DNA from 4 places in the Pseudomonas sp. F2 genome. Region 2 is predicted to be linked to each of the others. Evidence: predicted binding sites of a transcription regulator. Region 2 holds the regulator's gene; each other region holds the start of a gene.
What was found. The regulator FliA, encoded in region 2, starts transcription of late flagellar genes. The targets are predictions, from matches to a motif close to CTAAAGTTTNNNNNNNNNNNGCCGNTAA.
Positions count from the first base shown of each region.

Region 1: the regulator FliA is predicted to act here: its motif matches at 1,377-1,404, upstream of AC193Q_RS15885 (methyl-accepting chemotaxis protein).
Region 3: the regulator FliA is predicted to act here: its motif matches at 2,087-2,114, upstream of AC193Q_RS05730 (methyl-accepting chemotaxis protein).
Region 4: the regulator FliA is predicted to act here: its motif matches at 1,398-1,425, upstream of motA (flagellar motor stator protein MotA).

Region 1 covers NZ_CM169904.1:3,542,871-3,546,286, reverse strand. The annotation lists gene clpB (ATP-dependent chaperone ClpB) at 1-601, shown strand, start outside; tRNA gene AC193Q_RS15905 (tRNA-Asn) at 897-972, shown strand; tRNA gene AC193Q_RS15900 (tRNA-Pro) at 982-1,058, shown strand; tRNA gene AC193Q_RS15895 (tRNA-Lys) at 1,064-1,139, shown strand; tRNA gene AC193Q_RS15890 (tRNA-Pro) at 1,237-1,313, shown strand; gene AC193Q_RS15885 (methyl-accepting chemotaxis protein) at 1,475-3,100, shown strand; gene AC193Q_RS15880 (NAD(P)/FAD-dependent oxidoreductase) at 3,259-3,416, opposite strand, start outside.
Region 2 covers NZ_CM169904.1:165,543-168,958, forward strand. The annotation lists gene flhF (flagellar biosynthesis GTPase FlhF) at 1-401, shown strand, start outside; gene fleN (flagellar synthesis regulator FleN) at 515-1,345, shown strand; gene fliA (RNA polymerase sigma factor FliA) at 1,342-2,082, shown strand; gene AC193Q_RS00730 (chemotaxis response regulator CheY) at 2,250-2,621, shown strand; gene AC193Q_RS00735 (protein phosphatase CheZ) at 2,640-3,416, shown strand, end outside.
Region 3 covers NZ_CM169904.1:1,312,997-1,316,412, reverse strand. The annotation lists gene AC193Q_RS05735 (aminotransferase class I/II-fold pyridoxal phosphate-dependent enzyme) at 1-307, opposite strand, end outside; gene AC193Q_RS05730 (methyl-accepting chemotaxis protein) at 349-1,974, opposite strand; gene AC193Q_RS05725 (glycerate kinase) at 2,263-3,402, opposite strand.
Region 4 covers NZ_CM169904.1:5,081,667-5,085,082, reverse strand. The annotation lists gene motB (flagellar motor protein MotB) at 1-474, opposite strand, end outside; gene motA (flagellar motor stator protein MotA) at 478-1,329, opposite strand; gene AC193Q_RS22865 (HDOD domain-containing protein) at 1,496-3,034, shown strand; gene rhdA (thiosulfate sulfurtransferase) at 3,077-3,416, shown strand, end outside.

The sequences.
Region 1 (3,416 bases), 2.7 Mb from region 2:
CTATGAGGAGGGCGGTTACCTGACCGAAGCGGTACGCCGCAAACCTTACTCGGTGATCCTGCTGGATGAGGTCGAGAAGGCGCACCCGGACGTGTTCAACATCCTGCTGCAAGTGCTGGAGGATGGACGCCTGACCGACAGCCACGGACGTACGGTGGATTTCCGTAATACCGTGATTGTCATGACCTCGAACCTCGGCTCGTCGCAGATCCAGGAACTGGTCGGTGACCGTGAGGCGCAGCGTGCAGCGGTGATGGACGCGCTGACCAGTCACTTCCGTCCCGAGTTCATCAACCGGGTCGACGAAGTGGTGATCTTCGAGCCATTGGCGCGGGATCAGATCGCGGGCATTACCGAGATCCAGCTGGGCCGTCTGCGCAGTCGTCTGGCCGAGCGCGAGCTGAAGCTGGAACTGAGCCCGGAAGCGATGGACAAGCTGATTGCCGTGGGTTACGACCCGGTGTATGGCGCACGTCCGCTCAAACGTGCGATCCAGCGCTGGATCGAAAACCCGTTGGCGCAGTTGATCCTGTCGGGGCATTTCCTGCCGGGCGACACGGCAACCGGCAAGGTCGTGAGCGACGAAATCGTTTTCGACTGAGCGGTAAAGCCAATGAAATAAGGAAGGCCTCGCTTTGCGAGGCCTTTTTTTCGTTAGGCTGTTGAACTCTAAGGAAAAGGCTTGTAAAGTGCGCCCCGCAGTCAGTCACCTGCAGCATCTCAGCTCACTGAGCTGAAATCTGAAATAAGTTGCAAATCATTAACTTGAAAGCGATTTAGGGGGTTGACAGAGGTGTTCTAGGTTGTAGAATAGCGCGCCTCAGACACACGAACGCAGCGATGCGAACGGCGTCTAAGAGCTGTAAGTTTCACCGTTGTAAATTGAAATATGTAGTTCCGTGATAGCTCAGTCGGTAGAGCAAATGACTGTTAATCATTGGGTCCCAGGTTCGAGTCCTGGTCACGGAGCCAATTTCAAACCGGGGTATAGCGCAGTCCGGTAGCGCGCCTGCTTTGGGAGCAGGATGTCAGGAGTTCGAATCCCCTTACCCCGACCATTTTTGGGTCGTTAGCTCAGTTGGTAGAGCAGTTGGCTTTTAACCAATTGGTCGTAGGTTCGAATCCCACACGACCCACCATTTTTGAAACCAGGTAACACTGGGATCGAATCTTAAGATCAGAGGCCAAAAGCGCTGATCGAAGAAGGCGATCTTTGAAAGGTCGCCTTTTTTTTACCGGGGTATAGCGCAGTCCGGTAGCGCGCCTGCTTTGGGAGCAGGATGTCAGGAGTTCGAATCCCCTTACCCCGACCATATTAAAAATCCTCGTATCGAAAGATACGGGGATTTTTTTTGTCCTCGCGCCAGACAATTCCTTTCAAGTCATCGTACAACTTGCCGATAGCCCGCTAACGAGAGGGGCTGCCACTGTTCGCCCCTTCAATCTGGCCAATACAAGAATAAGGGCGTTCGTCATGTTGCTTCGTCAGTTGAATATTGCTCCACGTGCCGCGCTGGGTTTTGCCCTGATCGCGGTCCTGGTGGCGTTGCTCGGCGTATTTGCCTTGGGGCAGATGTCGAGCATTCGTGACAGTGAGGTCGCGGTCGAGAGCCAGTGGCTGCCGAGCATTCGCGGCGGTGACGAAATTCGCGAGCTGATGTTGCGCATCCGTACGATTTCCCTGCGCATGGCTCTTGATCAGGATCCGCAGAACATCGCGACTTACCGCAGCCAGATGGACACCCGCGACAAAGAACTGAGCGAGAAGATCGCTGCCTACGACAAACTGGTCACCACGGCGGAAGGCCAGCAGCTCTATGACCAGTTCAAAAAGACCTTCGCTGCCTATCGCACCGGCATCGCGCAATCCTTCACCCTGGCCGATCAAGGCCAGCGTGACGAACTGACCAAACTGTTGCTGATTGATATGAAGACTGTGGTCGATGGCTCCGGCAAACAGCTCAATGACCTGGCGGATCTGTTCGCCAGGCAGGTCACCGCGGAAAGCCAGAAATCCGCTGACCACTACCAGACCTCGCGCACCATCGTCAGCCTGTTCATAGCGCTGGCGGCGCTGGCCACGGTGGCGCTGGCAATGTTGCTCACCCGCAGCATCGTCCGTCCGCTGAGCAGCGCCGTCAGCGCTGCCGAAAGCGTGGCCCGGGGCGACCTGACCCGGCCGATCGAAACCCACGGTAACGATGAAGTCAGCCGATTGCTCAAGGCGCTCGCGACCATGCAGCAAAACCTGCGGGAAACGCTGCAAGGCATCAGCGGTTCGGCCACGCAACTGGCGAGCGCTGCTGATGAACTCAACGCGGTGACGGTCGACAGCACACACGGCTTGCAGCAGCAGAACAACGAAATCGAACAGGCAGCGACGGCGGTCAATGAAATGACCACAGCCGTTGAAGAAGTCGCTCGCAATGCCGTGTCGACATCCGATGCCACCCGCCAATCCAGTGAGTCGGCGCAACTGGGGCAGGCGCGGGTCAGTGATACCGCATCGGCCATCAATGCGCTGGCCAGCGACGTGCAGCACACTGGCGAGTTGGTGCAATCGCTGGCCAACCAGTCACAGGACATCGGCAAAGTGCTGGATGTGATCCGTGCCATTGCCGAGCAGACCAACCTGCTTGCGCTCAACGCCGCCATCGAGGCGGCCCGCGCAGGGGAAAGTGGGCGAGGTTTTGCGGTGGTCGCCGACGAAGTGCGGGCGCTGGCCTATCGCACCCAGCAATCGACGCAGGAGATCGAGCAGATGGTGCAGGGCATGCGCAGTGGTTCAAGCCTGGCGCTGGATTCGATGCAGGCCAGCGCTGCACGGGCCACGACCACGCTGGCATTGGCCGAGCGCGCCGGGGAGGCGCTGGAAACCATCACCGCTTCGGTGCATGAGATCCATGAGCGTAATCTGGTGATCGCCAGTGCCGCCGAAGAGCAGGCGCAAGTCGCGCGGGAAGTGGATCGTAATCTGGTGAACATTCGCGACCTGTCGGTCCGTTCGGCGACGGGTGCCGATCAGACCCGTGCGTCGAGCCACGAACTGTCGCAACTGGCCAACGCGCTGCAAGGCATGGTGCGCCGCTTTCAGCTCTGATGAGCGGTGATCGATTGCAGGAATGAGCCTGCTGATTTTGTGAGCTGCACAAAACAATGTGGGAGCGTGGCTTGCCCGCGATAGCGGCGGATCAGTCGACATCATCGCCGACTGACTGACCGCTATCGCTGGCAAGCCAGCTCCCACACGTTTTGGTTTTAGTGCAGCTTCAGGCGTGGCTCGGTACCTCGACCGATCTTGCTGCCCAGCATCAGCATCGCCGTGCGGAACGGTCCGTACAGCGCCATCTGGTGCATGCGGTACAGCGACACGTAGAACATCCGCGCCAGCCAGCCTTCGAGCATCACGCTGCCGG
Region 2 (3,416 bases):
GCCTGCAGGCCAGCGATCCGGCGCTGCGCATGCAGCTGGAAAGTCTGGCCGGGCGTGGCATCCGTTCAAAAAATTACCTGGTGCTGGCAACCACCAGCCAGAAACAGGTTCTAACCGCCGCTTATCACAGTTACAAGCGTTGCGGGCTTGCCGGCTGCATCCTGACTAAACTGGATGAGACGGCCAGCCTTGGCGAAGTGTTGAGCCTGGCGATCAGTCATGAACTGCCGGTCGCGTACCTGACCGATGGCCCACGGATTCCGGATGATCTGCATCTGCCGCGCCGTCATCAGCTGGTCAGCCGCGCCGTCAGCGTGCAAATGCAGGAAGAACCCAGCGAAGAAGCCATGGCTGACATGTTCGCTGATATCTACCACAGCCCGACCAAGCAGGTTGGCTGAGGTAATGAACAGTTTTTGTACCTACATCGATGGTCTGCCATGCATTGTTCCGGTTGTGAACGCGCAGCCAGTAATGTGGCCTCCGTCTATGCAAGACAAGGTAAAGAAATAACATGGGCAGCATGCATCCCGTACAGGTGATCGCGGTGACCGGCGGCAAAGGTGGCGTCGGCAAGACTAACGTGTCAGTGAACTTGTCTCTGGCGCTGGCAGAGCTTGGCCGTCGGGTCATGCTGCTGGACGCCGACCTGGGGCTGGCGAACGTCGACGTTCTGCTGGGGCTGACCCCCAAACGCACGCTGGCCGATGTCATCGAAGGCCGCTGCGAACTGCGCGACGTGCTGTTGCAGGGCCCCGGCGGGATCCGCATCGTGCCGGCCGCTTCCGGCACCCAAAGCATGGTGCACCTGAGCCCGGCGCAACATGCCGGTCTGATTCAGGCGTTCAGCGACATCGGCGACAATCTCGATGTACTGGTGATCGACACCGCTGCGGGCATTGGTGACTCGGTAGTCAGTTTCGTGCGCGCGGCGCAGGAAGTGTTGCTGGTGGTCTGCGACGAGCCGACCTCGATCACCGACGCCTACGCGCTGATCAAACTGCTCAATCGCGACTACGGCATGAACCGCTTCCGCGTCCTCGCCAACATGGCGCAGAGCCCGCAGGAAGGGCGCAACCTGTTCGCCAAGTTGACCAAGGTCACGGATCGCTTTCTCGACGTCGCCTTACAATACGTCGGCGCGGTGCCGTACGACGAAAGCGTGCGCAAGGCCGTGCAGAAGCAGCGAGCAGTCTATGAAGCCTTTCCGCGTTCCAAGTGCGCGCTGGCGTTCAAGGCGATCGCGCAGAAGGTCGATACCTGGCCGCTGCCTGCCAACCCGCGTGGGCACCTTGAGTTTTTCGTCGAGCGCCTCGTGCAGCAAACGGCAGGGCCTGTGTTATGACCGCCAGCGGTATGAACTACTACAAGAAATCGGCACGTGACGCGCAGTACGAGTTGATCGAGCGTTACGCGCCACTGGTCAAGCGCATTGCCTATCACTTGCTGGCGCGCTTGCCGGCGAGTGTGCAGGTCGAAGACCTGATTCAGGCCGGGATGATCGGCCTGCTCGAAGTCTCGACCAAATATGACGCCAGCAAAGGCGCCAGTTTCGAAACGTACGCGGGCATCCGGATCCGCGGCGCGATGCTCGATGAAGTGCGCAAAGGGGATTGGGCACCGCGCTCGGTTCACCGCAATACCCGTATGGTCAGCGATGCCATTCGCTCAATTGAAGCTAAAACCGGCCGTGACGCTAAAGATCACGAGGTTGCGGCCGAACTCCAATTGAGTCTCGACGATTACTACGGGATTTTGAATGACACGCTGGGCAGCCGGCTGTTCAGTTTCGACGACCTGCTGCAGGACGGCGAACACGAAGGGCTGCACGAGGATGGCGCCAGTGCTCATCTTGAGCCGTCACGCGATCTGGAAGATGAACGCTTCCAGGCTGCGCTGGCGGACGCGATTGCCAATTTGCCGGAGCGTGAGCGACTGGTGTTGGCGCTGTACTACGACGAAGAACTGAACCTCAAGGAAATCGGTGAAGTCCTTGGCGTCAGTGAATCGCGGGTCAGCCAGTTACACAGCCAGTGCGCGGCCCGCTTGCGGGGGCGTTTGGGGGAGTGGCGAGCGCGCTGAAGGCAGTGTGGGGACACTGCGAACGAGGCTGGTGCGGTGATGAACAGCACCGGTCTTGCTCTGTTGTGCTCCAGACAGTCATCGAGTGCTTTGCCGGATTGATTGAAATGGCGCGTCCAGGTGCTGGGCGCGTTTAAGACTGCTTGGAGGTCGAATTGGACAAGAACATGAAAATCCTCATCGTTGATGACTTCTCAACGATGCGGCGGATCATCAAGAACCTGCTGCGTGATCTGGGGTTCACCAACACCGTCGAGGCCGACGATGGCACCACTGCCATTCCGGTGCTCAACAGCGGAAGCATCGACTTTCTGGTAACGGACTGGAACATGCCGGGCATGACCGGTATCGACCTGCTGCGCCACGTGCGTGCCGATGAAAAACTCAAGCACCTGCCCGTGCTGATGGTGACTGCCGAAGCCAAGCGCGAGCAGATCATCGAAGCGGCCCAGGCCGGCGTCAACGGCTACGTGGTCAAACCTTTCACGGCTCAGGCGCTGAAAGAAAAAATCGAGAAGATTTTCGAACGCATCGGCTGATGAACGCGCGGGGGAGCTATGGAGCATAACGAATCTTCACAGGGCGATTTCGAATCGACCCTGAAAAAACACGCGGTCGAACTGGTCGAGAGCCTTGAAAAAGGCAGGTTCGGCGACGCTGTGCAACTGATCCATGAGCTCAATCAGACCCGTGACCGTGGCCTGTATCAGGAAGTGGGCAAGCTCACACGCGAACTGCACAGTGCGATCGTCAACTTCCAGATCGATCCGCACATGCCGCAGGCCGAGGAAGTGTCGCAAATCACCGACGCCACCGAACGCCTGGGCTATGTGGTCAAGCTGACCGAAGCCGCGGCCAACCGCACCATGGATCTGGTGGAAAGCGCGACCCCGGTGGTCAATGGCCTGGCTGAAGAAGCCCAGGCGCTGAGCACCGATTGGGGCCGCTTCATGCGTCGTGAAGTCGGGGCTGAAGAGTTCCGCGAACTGGCGCGCCGGGTCGACGGTTTTCTGTCACGCAGCAGCACGGACAACCGTGCGGTGTCGAGCAACCTGAACGACATCCTGCTGGCTCAGGATTACCAGGACCTCACCGGTCAAGTGATCAAGCGTGTGACCCAGCTGGTCACCGAAGTCGAAAGCAATTTGCTCAAACTCGTCCTCATGGCCAGTCAGGTTGACCGCTTTGCGGGCATCGAACACGACCGTGCCGCGATGCTTGCAGAAAAAGATCCACAAAAACATCTCTCGCAGGGTGAAGGTCCGCAGATTCATGCCGATAAACGAGAAGACGTTGTGTCCGGTCAGGACGATGTGGACGATTTGTTATCCAGC
Region 3 (3,416 bases), 1.1 Mb from region 2:
ATTGCGCACCGGGCAGCACGATAACGTGCTCGGCCTCCACCACCTGACCGCTGCGCCGCTGGTGGCGAGCGGCGATCAGCTTGCGCAGCGCCAGTCGGCCACGCACTTCGGAATAATGCGTATCGCCAGCCAGCAGACTGTCGATGGCGCCGTGAATGATCGGCAGCGGCGTGTCGAAATCCGGATCACCCACGCTCAGCAGCAGAATGTCGACTCCCTCGGCGCGCAACGCCAGCGCGCGGTCATGAATCTGCCAGGCCGCTGCCCCCTCCCCGGCGATGCGTTGGGTCAAGGCTGAATAGCGCATGTACGTCTCCTGATGGCGCGGTCTCCAGCCTTCACCCTAGGTCAAATCACAAACCGCGCCACCATCGCGTTCAAATCCACCGCCAGACGCGACAGTTCATGGGTCGCGGCGCTGGTCTGGTTGGCCCCGGCAGCCGATTGCGTGGCTAGGTCACGGATGTTGACGAGGTTGCGGTCGACCTCACGCGAGACCTGCGCCTGCTCTTCCGAAGCGCTGGCGATCACCAGGTTGCGCTCGTTGATCTGATGGATCGACTGGGTAATCTGCTCCAGTGCCACGCCAGCGGCACGAGCCATTTCCAGGGTGGTCTGGGTGCGCTGGTTGCTTTGCTGCATCGACGACACGGCTTCACCGGTGCCGTTCTGAATACCGGCGACCATTTTTTCGATTTCCTGAGTCGACTGCGCGGTGCGATGGGCCAAGGCGCGCACTTCGTCCGCCACCACCGCAAAACCACGTCCGGCCTCACCGGCACGCGCCGCTTCGATCGCCGCATTGAGGGCCAGCAGGTTGGTCTGTTCGGCGATGGCGCGGATCACGTCCAGCACCTTGCCGATGTCACGTCCCTGCGCGGCGAGGCCTTCGATCATTTGTGCAGTGCTCTGCACGTCATGGGTCATGGTCTGGATCGCGTCGACGGTTTTCACCACTTGATCGCGCCCTTCGCGGGCTGCCTGGGTCGACTGGTTCGAGGCTTCGGAGGTCGACACCGCGTTGCGTGCCACTTCTTCCACCGCGGCGGTCATTTCGTTGACGGCGGTGGCAGCCTGTTCGATTTCGTTATTCTGCTGTTGCAGGCCACGGGAGGCTTCTTCGGTGACCGCGCTGAGTTCTTCGGCTGCAGCGCCCAATTGAGTGGCGGAGCCGGCAATCTGTTCGATGGTTTTGCGCAGATTGGTCTGCATCGTCGACAAGGCTTGCAGCAATTGTGTGGCTTCGTCTTTGCCATCGACCTCAATGGACTGGGTCAGGTTGCCGCCAGCGATGGTCTGCGCCGCCTGCACGGCACGGTTCAGCGGGGTGACGATGCTGCGGGTCAGCAGCAGGGCCAGCAGGACAGTGGCAAGCGCCGCGACAACAGCCACAATGACGATACCGGTAATGGCGCTGTCGTAGTGCTCACCGGCCTGGGTGGAGGCGACTTTCGCGCCTGCAGCGTTGATTGCAATCAGCTTGTTGAGCTGTTCGCCCATCTGGTCAGTGCCGTCCTTGATCCGCGTGTTGATCAGGGTGCGCATTTCGTCGACCTTGTCCTGACGCGACAGCTCCATCATCTGGTTTTGCGCTTGCAGGTAGTTATCGAGTGTGGTCGCGAACGTCTGGTACAACGCTCGCTCTTCGCTCTCTGCCGGCAACGCGGCGTAACTGGCCTGAGCACTGCGCACCTTGTCCACCAGCACGCCGATACGGGTTTGCGCTTCTTGCAGGCCTGCCGGGTCGCGGTTGACCAGAATCCGGAACGACAGAATCCGCAGGCGCAGAACGTTTTCCGTTACCACGCCAAGGTACGTGACGCTGGGCAGTTGATTGGTCTCCATGTCGATGGAGGCCTGGCGGATGGTCGACATGCGGTTGACGGCGAACACACCAAGGACAATCACCAACAAGGCGATAAAGGCAAAACCGAGGAAAGCACGGGGCGCGATATTCAGATTACGCAAGGACATGGTTGGACTCTCGGATAGAGGTAACTGCGAGCGTCCTTGCCGTCATCACTGGCCCTTGAGCGGGGTCAGTCCGGCGGCACTGTTCGAGGGAATCTGTGTGCGCCTGACCTCTGTATCGGCGGCGCTTTAGGAAGATTTCGTGTAAAGCGAAAATATTTTTCAAGGTGTTTCAACACTGAAACACTCACACGCCCCTGTAGGAGCTGCCGAAGGCTGCGATCTTTGGATCTTGATCTTTAAAAACAAAATCAAAAGATCGCAGCCTTCGGCAGCTCCTACAGTGTTTGCTCAGGATTTCGCTGCCAGCCGCCAGACGCGGGCAATGTCAGTTGCGCGTTCACGCAACAAGCGTGGAGCTTCGGCGCAGGCCTGCTCCAGGGTCATCGGGCCGCTGGTGACTGCGAATGCGGCGTCGATGCCGTGTTCGTAGAGCTCCTGATAACCCTCGCCGAGCGTGCCGGCGATGACAATGACCGGGACACCGTGTTTTTTGGCAATCCGCGCCACACCAAACGGCGTTTTGCCGCGCAGGGTCTGCGCGTCGAAGCGACCTTCGCCAGTGAACACCAGATCGGCGCCGTCGACCGCTTCCGCAAGGCCCACCAATTCGGCCACCACTTCCACGCCTGCTTGAAATTGCGCACCGAGAAAGGCTTTCGCCGCAAAGCCCAGCCCGCCGGCCGCGCCGCTGCCCGGCTCATCGCGGACGTCTTTGCCCAACGCTTGCGCGCAGAGCTCGGCGAAGTGACCGAGGGCCTGATCCAGTTGTTGCACCTGTATCGGTGACGCGCCCTTTTGCGGGCCGAAAATCGCCGAGGCACCGTGCGGCCCGCACAGTGGATTGTTGACGTCGGCGGCGATGTCGAAGCGCACCTGGGCCAGACGCGGATCAAGCTCGCTCAAGTCCAGTCGCGCCAGTTGCGCCAGGGCCAGGCCGCCCGGCACCAGAGCCTGCCCCTGAGCATCGAGCAATTTCACCCCGAGCGCCTGCATCGCACCGGCACCGCCATCGTTGGTGGCGCTGCCGCCAATGGCCAGAATCACTCGTTGCGCGCCGGCATCCAACGCGGCGCGAATCAGCTCACCAGTGCCGAAGGTGCTGGTGATGCAGGCATCGCGCTGCCCCGTAGGCACCAACTGCAAACCACTGGCCTCGGCCATTTCAATGATCGCGGTGTGGTTGTGCGGCAGCCAGCCCCACGCCGCATCGACCGGAGTGCCCAGCGGCCCGCGCACCCGCATCCGGCGCAGTTCGCCTTCGCAGGCAGCAAGAATCGATTCCACCGTGCCCTCGCCGCCGTCGGCCATCGGGCATTTGACCAGCGTGGCGTGTGGCCAGACTTGCGCCAGCCCCAGCGCAATGGCCTCGGCAACGCCTTGGGCACTCAGGCTGTCCTTGAACGAATCGGGGGCGATGACGATTTTCATGCGAATTCTCCAGT
Region 4 (3,416 bases), 1.2 Mb from region 2:
GATCTGGATGCGCAAGCCGTTCGGGGTGATCTCGAACAGGATCTGATCCTTGAACTTCTGCAGCTGCGGGTTCTCGTCGACCTTGTTCTGCAGTTCTTGCAGCAACAGCTCCAGGCGTTCTTTCTCGACCTGTTCGGCCATGCCTTCGACCTGTTCGGTGTCGACCGTGACCTTGTCCGGTTGCGGCTGCGATTTCACCTCAGGGTTGAGAGTGTTTTCCGGTGCCAGGGTCGGCGTACCGCCCAGATCGATGATGTACGGCGTGCCGCTTTCGGAGAAGCCGACCGGATCCTTGAAGTAACCGGCGATGGCGATCTTCTGCTCCGGCGTTGCGGTGGACAGCAACCACAACACCAGGAAGAACGCCATCATCGCCGTGGCGAAGTCGGCGAAGGCGATCTTCCACGCCCCGCCGTGATGCCCACCGGCTATGCGCTTGACGCGCTTGATGATTATCGGCTGATTATTTTCCATGGCTTAGCGACCGCGAACGGCTTGTTCCAGCTCGGCGAAGCTTGGACGGTGCGCCGGGTACAGAACCTTGCGCCCGAACTCCACCGCCAGCGATGGCGGCATGCCGGACGCCGACGCCACCAGCGAAGCCTTGATGGCTTCATAGACGTTCAGCTCTTCCTTGGCATCGTGGGCCAGCGAGTGCGCCAACGGGCCGAAGAAACCGTACGCCGCGAGAATACCGAAGAAGGTACCGACCAGTGCCGCACCGACGTGCAGACCGATGGATTTCTGATCGCCTTCACCCAGGGACGCCATGGTCACCACGATACCCAATACCGCCGCGACGATACCGAAACCGGGCATGGCGTCGGCGATGCCGTTCACCGCATGGGACGGGTGCTCAAGGTCTTCCTTGAGGCTGTAGAGCTCCATGTCGAACAGGCCTTCCAGCTCATGAGGAGCCATGTTGCCGGAGGACATGATGCGCAGGTAATCGCAGATGAACGCGGTCATGCGCTCGTCTTTGAGCACGGCCGGGTACTTGGCGAAGATCGGGCTCGCGGCAGCGTCTTCGATGTCGCCTTCGATGGCCATCATGCCTTCGCGGCGGCTCTTGTTGAGGATCTCGTAGATCAGGCCCAGCACTTCCAGATAGAACGTGTGGCTGAAACGCGAACTGAACATGCTCAGGGATTTCTTGAGCACGTGCATCGTCATGTAACCGGGGTTGGCCTGCAGGAATGCACCGAGGGCCGCACCACCGATGATCATCACCTCGAAGGGCTGGATCAGGGCGGCAATTTTGCCGTGGGAGAGCACGTATCCGCCGAGCACGCTCGCGAACACGACGATGATGCCGATAATTTTAGCCATAGGTAGAAAGTACTTGTTTAAGTCGGGTTCAAGGTCATATTCGGAAGTTAAAAAATCTCTTCTTCTACTTATCGGCAAAACTGCGCCAGACTATAGCCAGTTCAGGCGAAAAGCCAATTTAGCCCATGCCGGGCGCGTCTACAGTCAGTGAAGATCCCGTCCAGACATGGCTAATGAAACGAACGTCCCACCCGTAAAACCGACCACCCTCGAAGGCTGGGTCAAGCTGCTCGACAGTGTCCGGCTGCCCGTGCCGCAAGAGGCTCACGACAAGGTGTGCCGCGCGGTCCGTGACAACCGCAGTTCGCTGCGCGACATCGCCGACCTGATGCAGGACAGCCCGGCACTGGCCTTGAGCATCATCCGTGAGGCGAATCGTCACACCCACGGCACCCTGGCCGCACCGGCGGAAAATCTCGAGGTGGCGATCAACCGCCTGGGCCTGGCGCGTACCGAAGAATTGCTCGCGCGCCTGCCGGTCGAACCGCAGCTGCAGATCCCCAAAGCCCTGCGCCAACTGCAAATGATCAGCCAGCACGCCACACAACAGGCCAATGGTTTTTTCGCCAGTCGCCTCGCGCGTCTGTGGCAGGACATTCATTGGGGCAGCCTGTTGTTTCTCTCGCCGTTATGGCCGCTGGCGCTGACGTTTCCCGAGTTGCTCGAAGAGTGGGAGCTGCGGGTGATCCACAAGGGCGAATCGGCGCTGGTGGTCGAGAAGCAATTGTTTGGCGTCCGCCTGCTGAAGATCGCCGAGGCACTGGTACAGGTCTGGCACCTGCCGATCTGGGTGCAGCAAGGCTATAAACTGCTGCTCAGCGAACAGCGCGAACTGGTGAAAGTGCTGCGTATCGCCCGCGACAGCGAGCATCCGCTGCGCCAGCAGAATCGCCTCGATGACGATCCGACTTTGCGCCGCTGGCTCAATCAACCGGCCAACACCGTATTGCTGGCCAACGGTCTGGCGCTGTCGGCGCAACAGGCCTGGGACAGTCCGCACAGCGAGCGCTGGCAGTACCTGACCAGCCTTTATCTGCAAATCTCGATGGATGAAGTGCAGCAGCAGTTGCACCAGCAAGCCGCCAACAGTGCGCGCCAGCATGCCATGCCCGATCTGTGGCACCCGGCCGTTTCATTATTGTGGCCGTGGGGTACCCATCGCTTGCCGGCCGGGATGCTGCCAGCGGCCGCGCCGAGTGCCGAGGACCTGACGCAGTGGCGCCGACAATGCGCCGAACTGCTGGCCGAGCCGAGCCGCTTCACCAATGCCATGAGCCTGACCGTCGCCGCGCGCGATGCGCTGGTCGCCAGCGGCATGCGCCGGGTGATGATTCTGATGGCCGACCGCACGCAGTCCAATCTGCGCGTACACCAGACCTTCGGTTTGCCGAAGGAAGCCGCCGCGCTGAATTTTGTCGTCAGTCAGAGCAAAGTCCTGCAGCGGCTACTCGCGCAGCAGGCACAAGTGCGGATCAACCCCGAGAACAACGCACAGTTTTCCGCATTGTTGCCGCCGGGCCTGCGTTCGCTGTTCCGTGGCGAGCACCTGTTCCTGCGCTCACTGGTCAATAACGGCCGGGTGATCATGATCGTCGTGGCCGATCAGGGCGGCGGGCCGTTCGCCGACATCACCGTGCAGGCATTCGGCAAAACTGCACAATGCATCGAGAAAGCCCTGCACAGCTTTAGCAGCCGTGGCCGATGAGGCTGCGCTACAATCCCCCCCTTTGTGCTCTGGAGACCTCACATGTCTGACTTCTCTGGCTTGCCGCTCGTCATCGAGCCGAGCGACCTGCTCCCGCGTCTCGATTCCCCTGAACTGATTCTGGTGGATCTGACCAGCCCTGCCCGTTATGCCGAAGGTCATCTTCCCGGCGCACGCTTTGTCGACCCGAAACGCACCCAGCTCGGCCAGCCGCCGGCGCCGGGGCTGCTGCCGGCCAAAGCCGATCTGGAGGCGTTGTTCGGTGAGCTGGGGCATCGCCAGGATGCGGTCTACGTGGTCTACGACGACGAGGGCGGCGGTTGGGCCGGGCGTTTCATCTGGCTGCTCGACGTGATCGGTCATGACAAGTACCACTATGTCG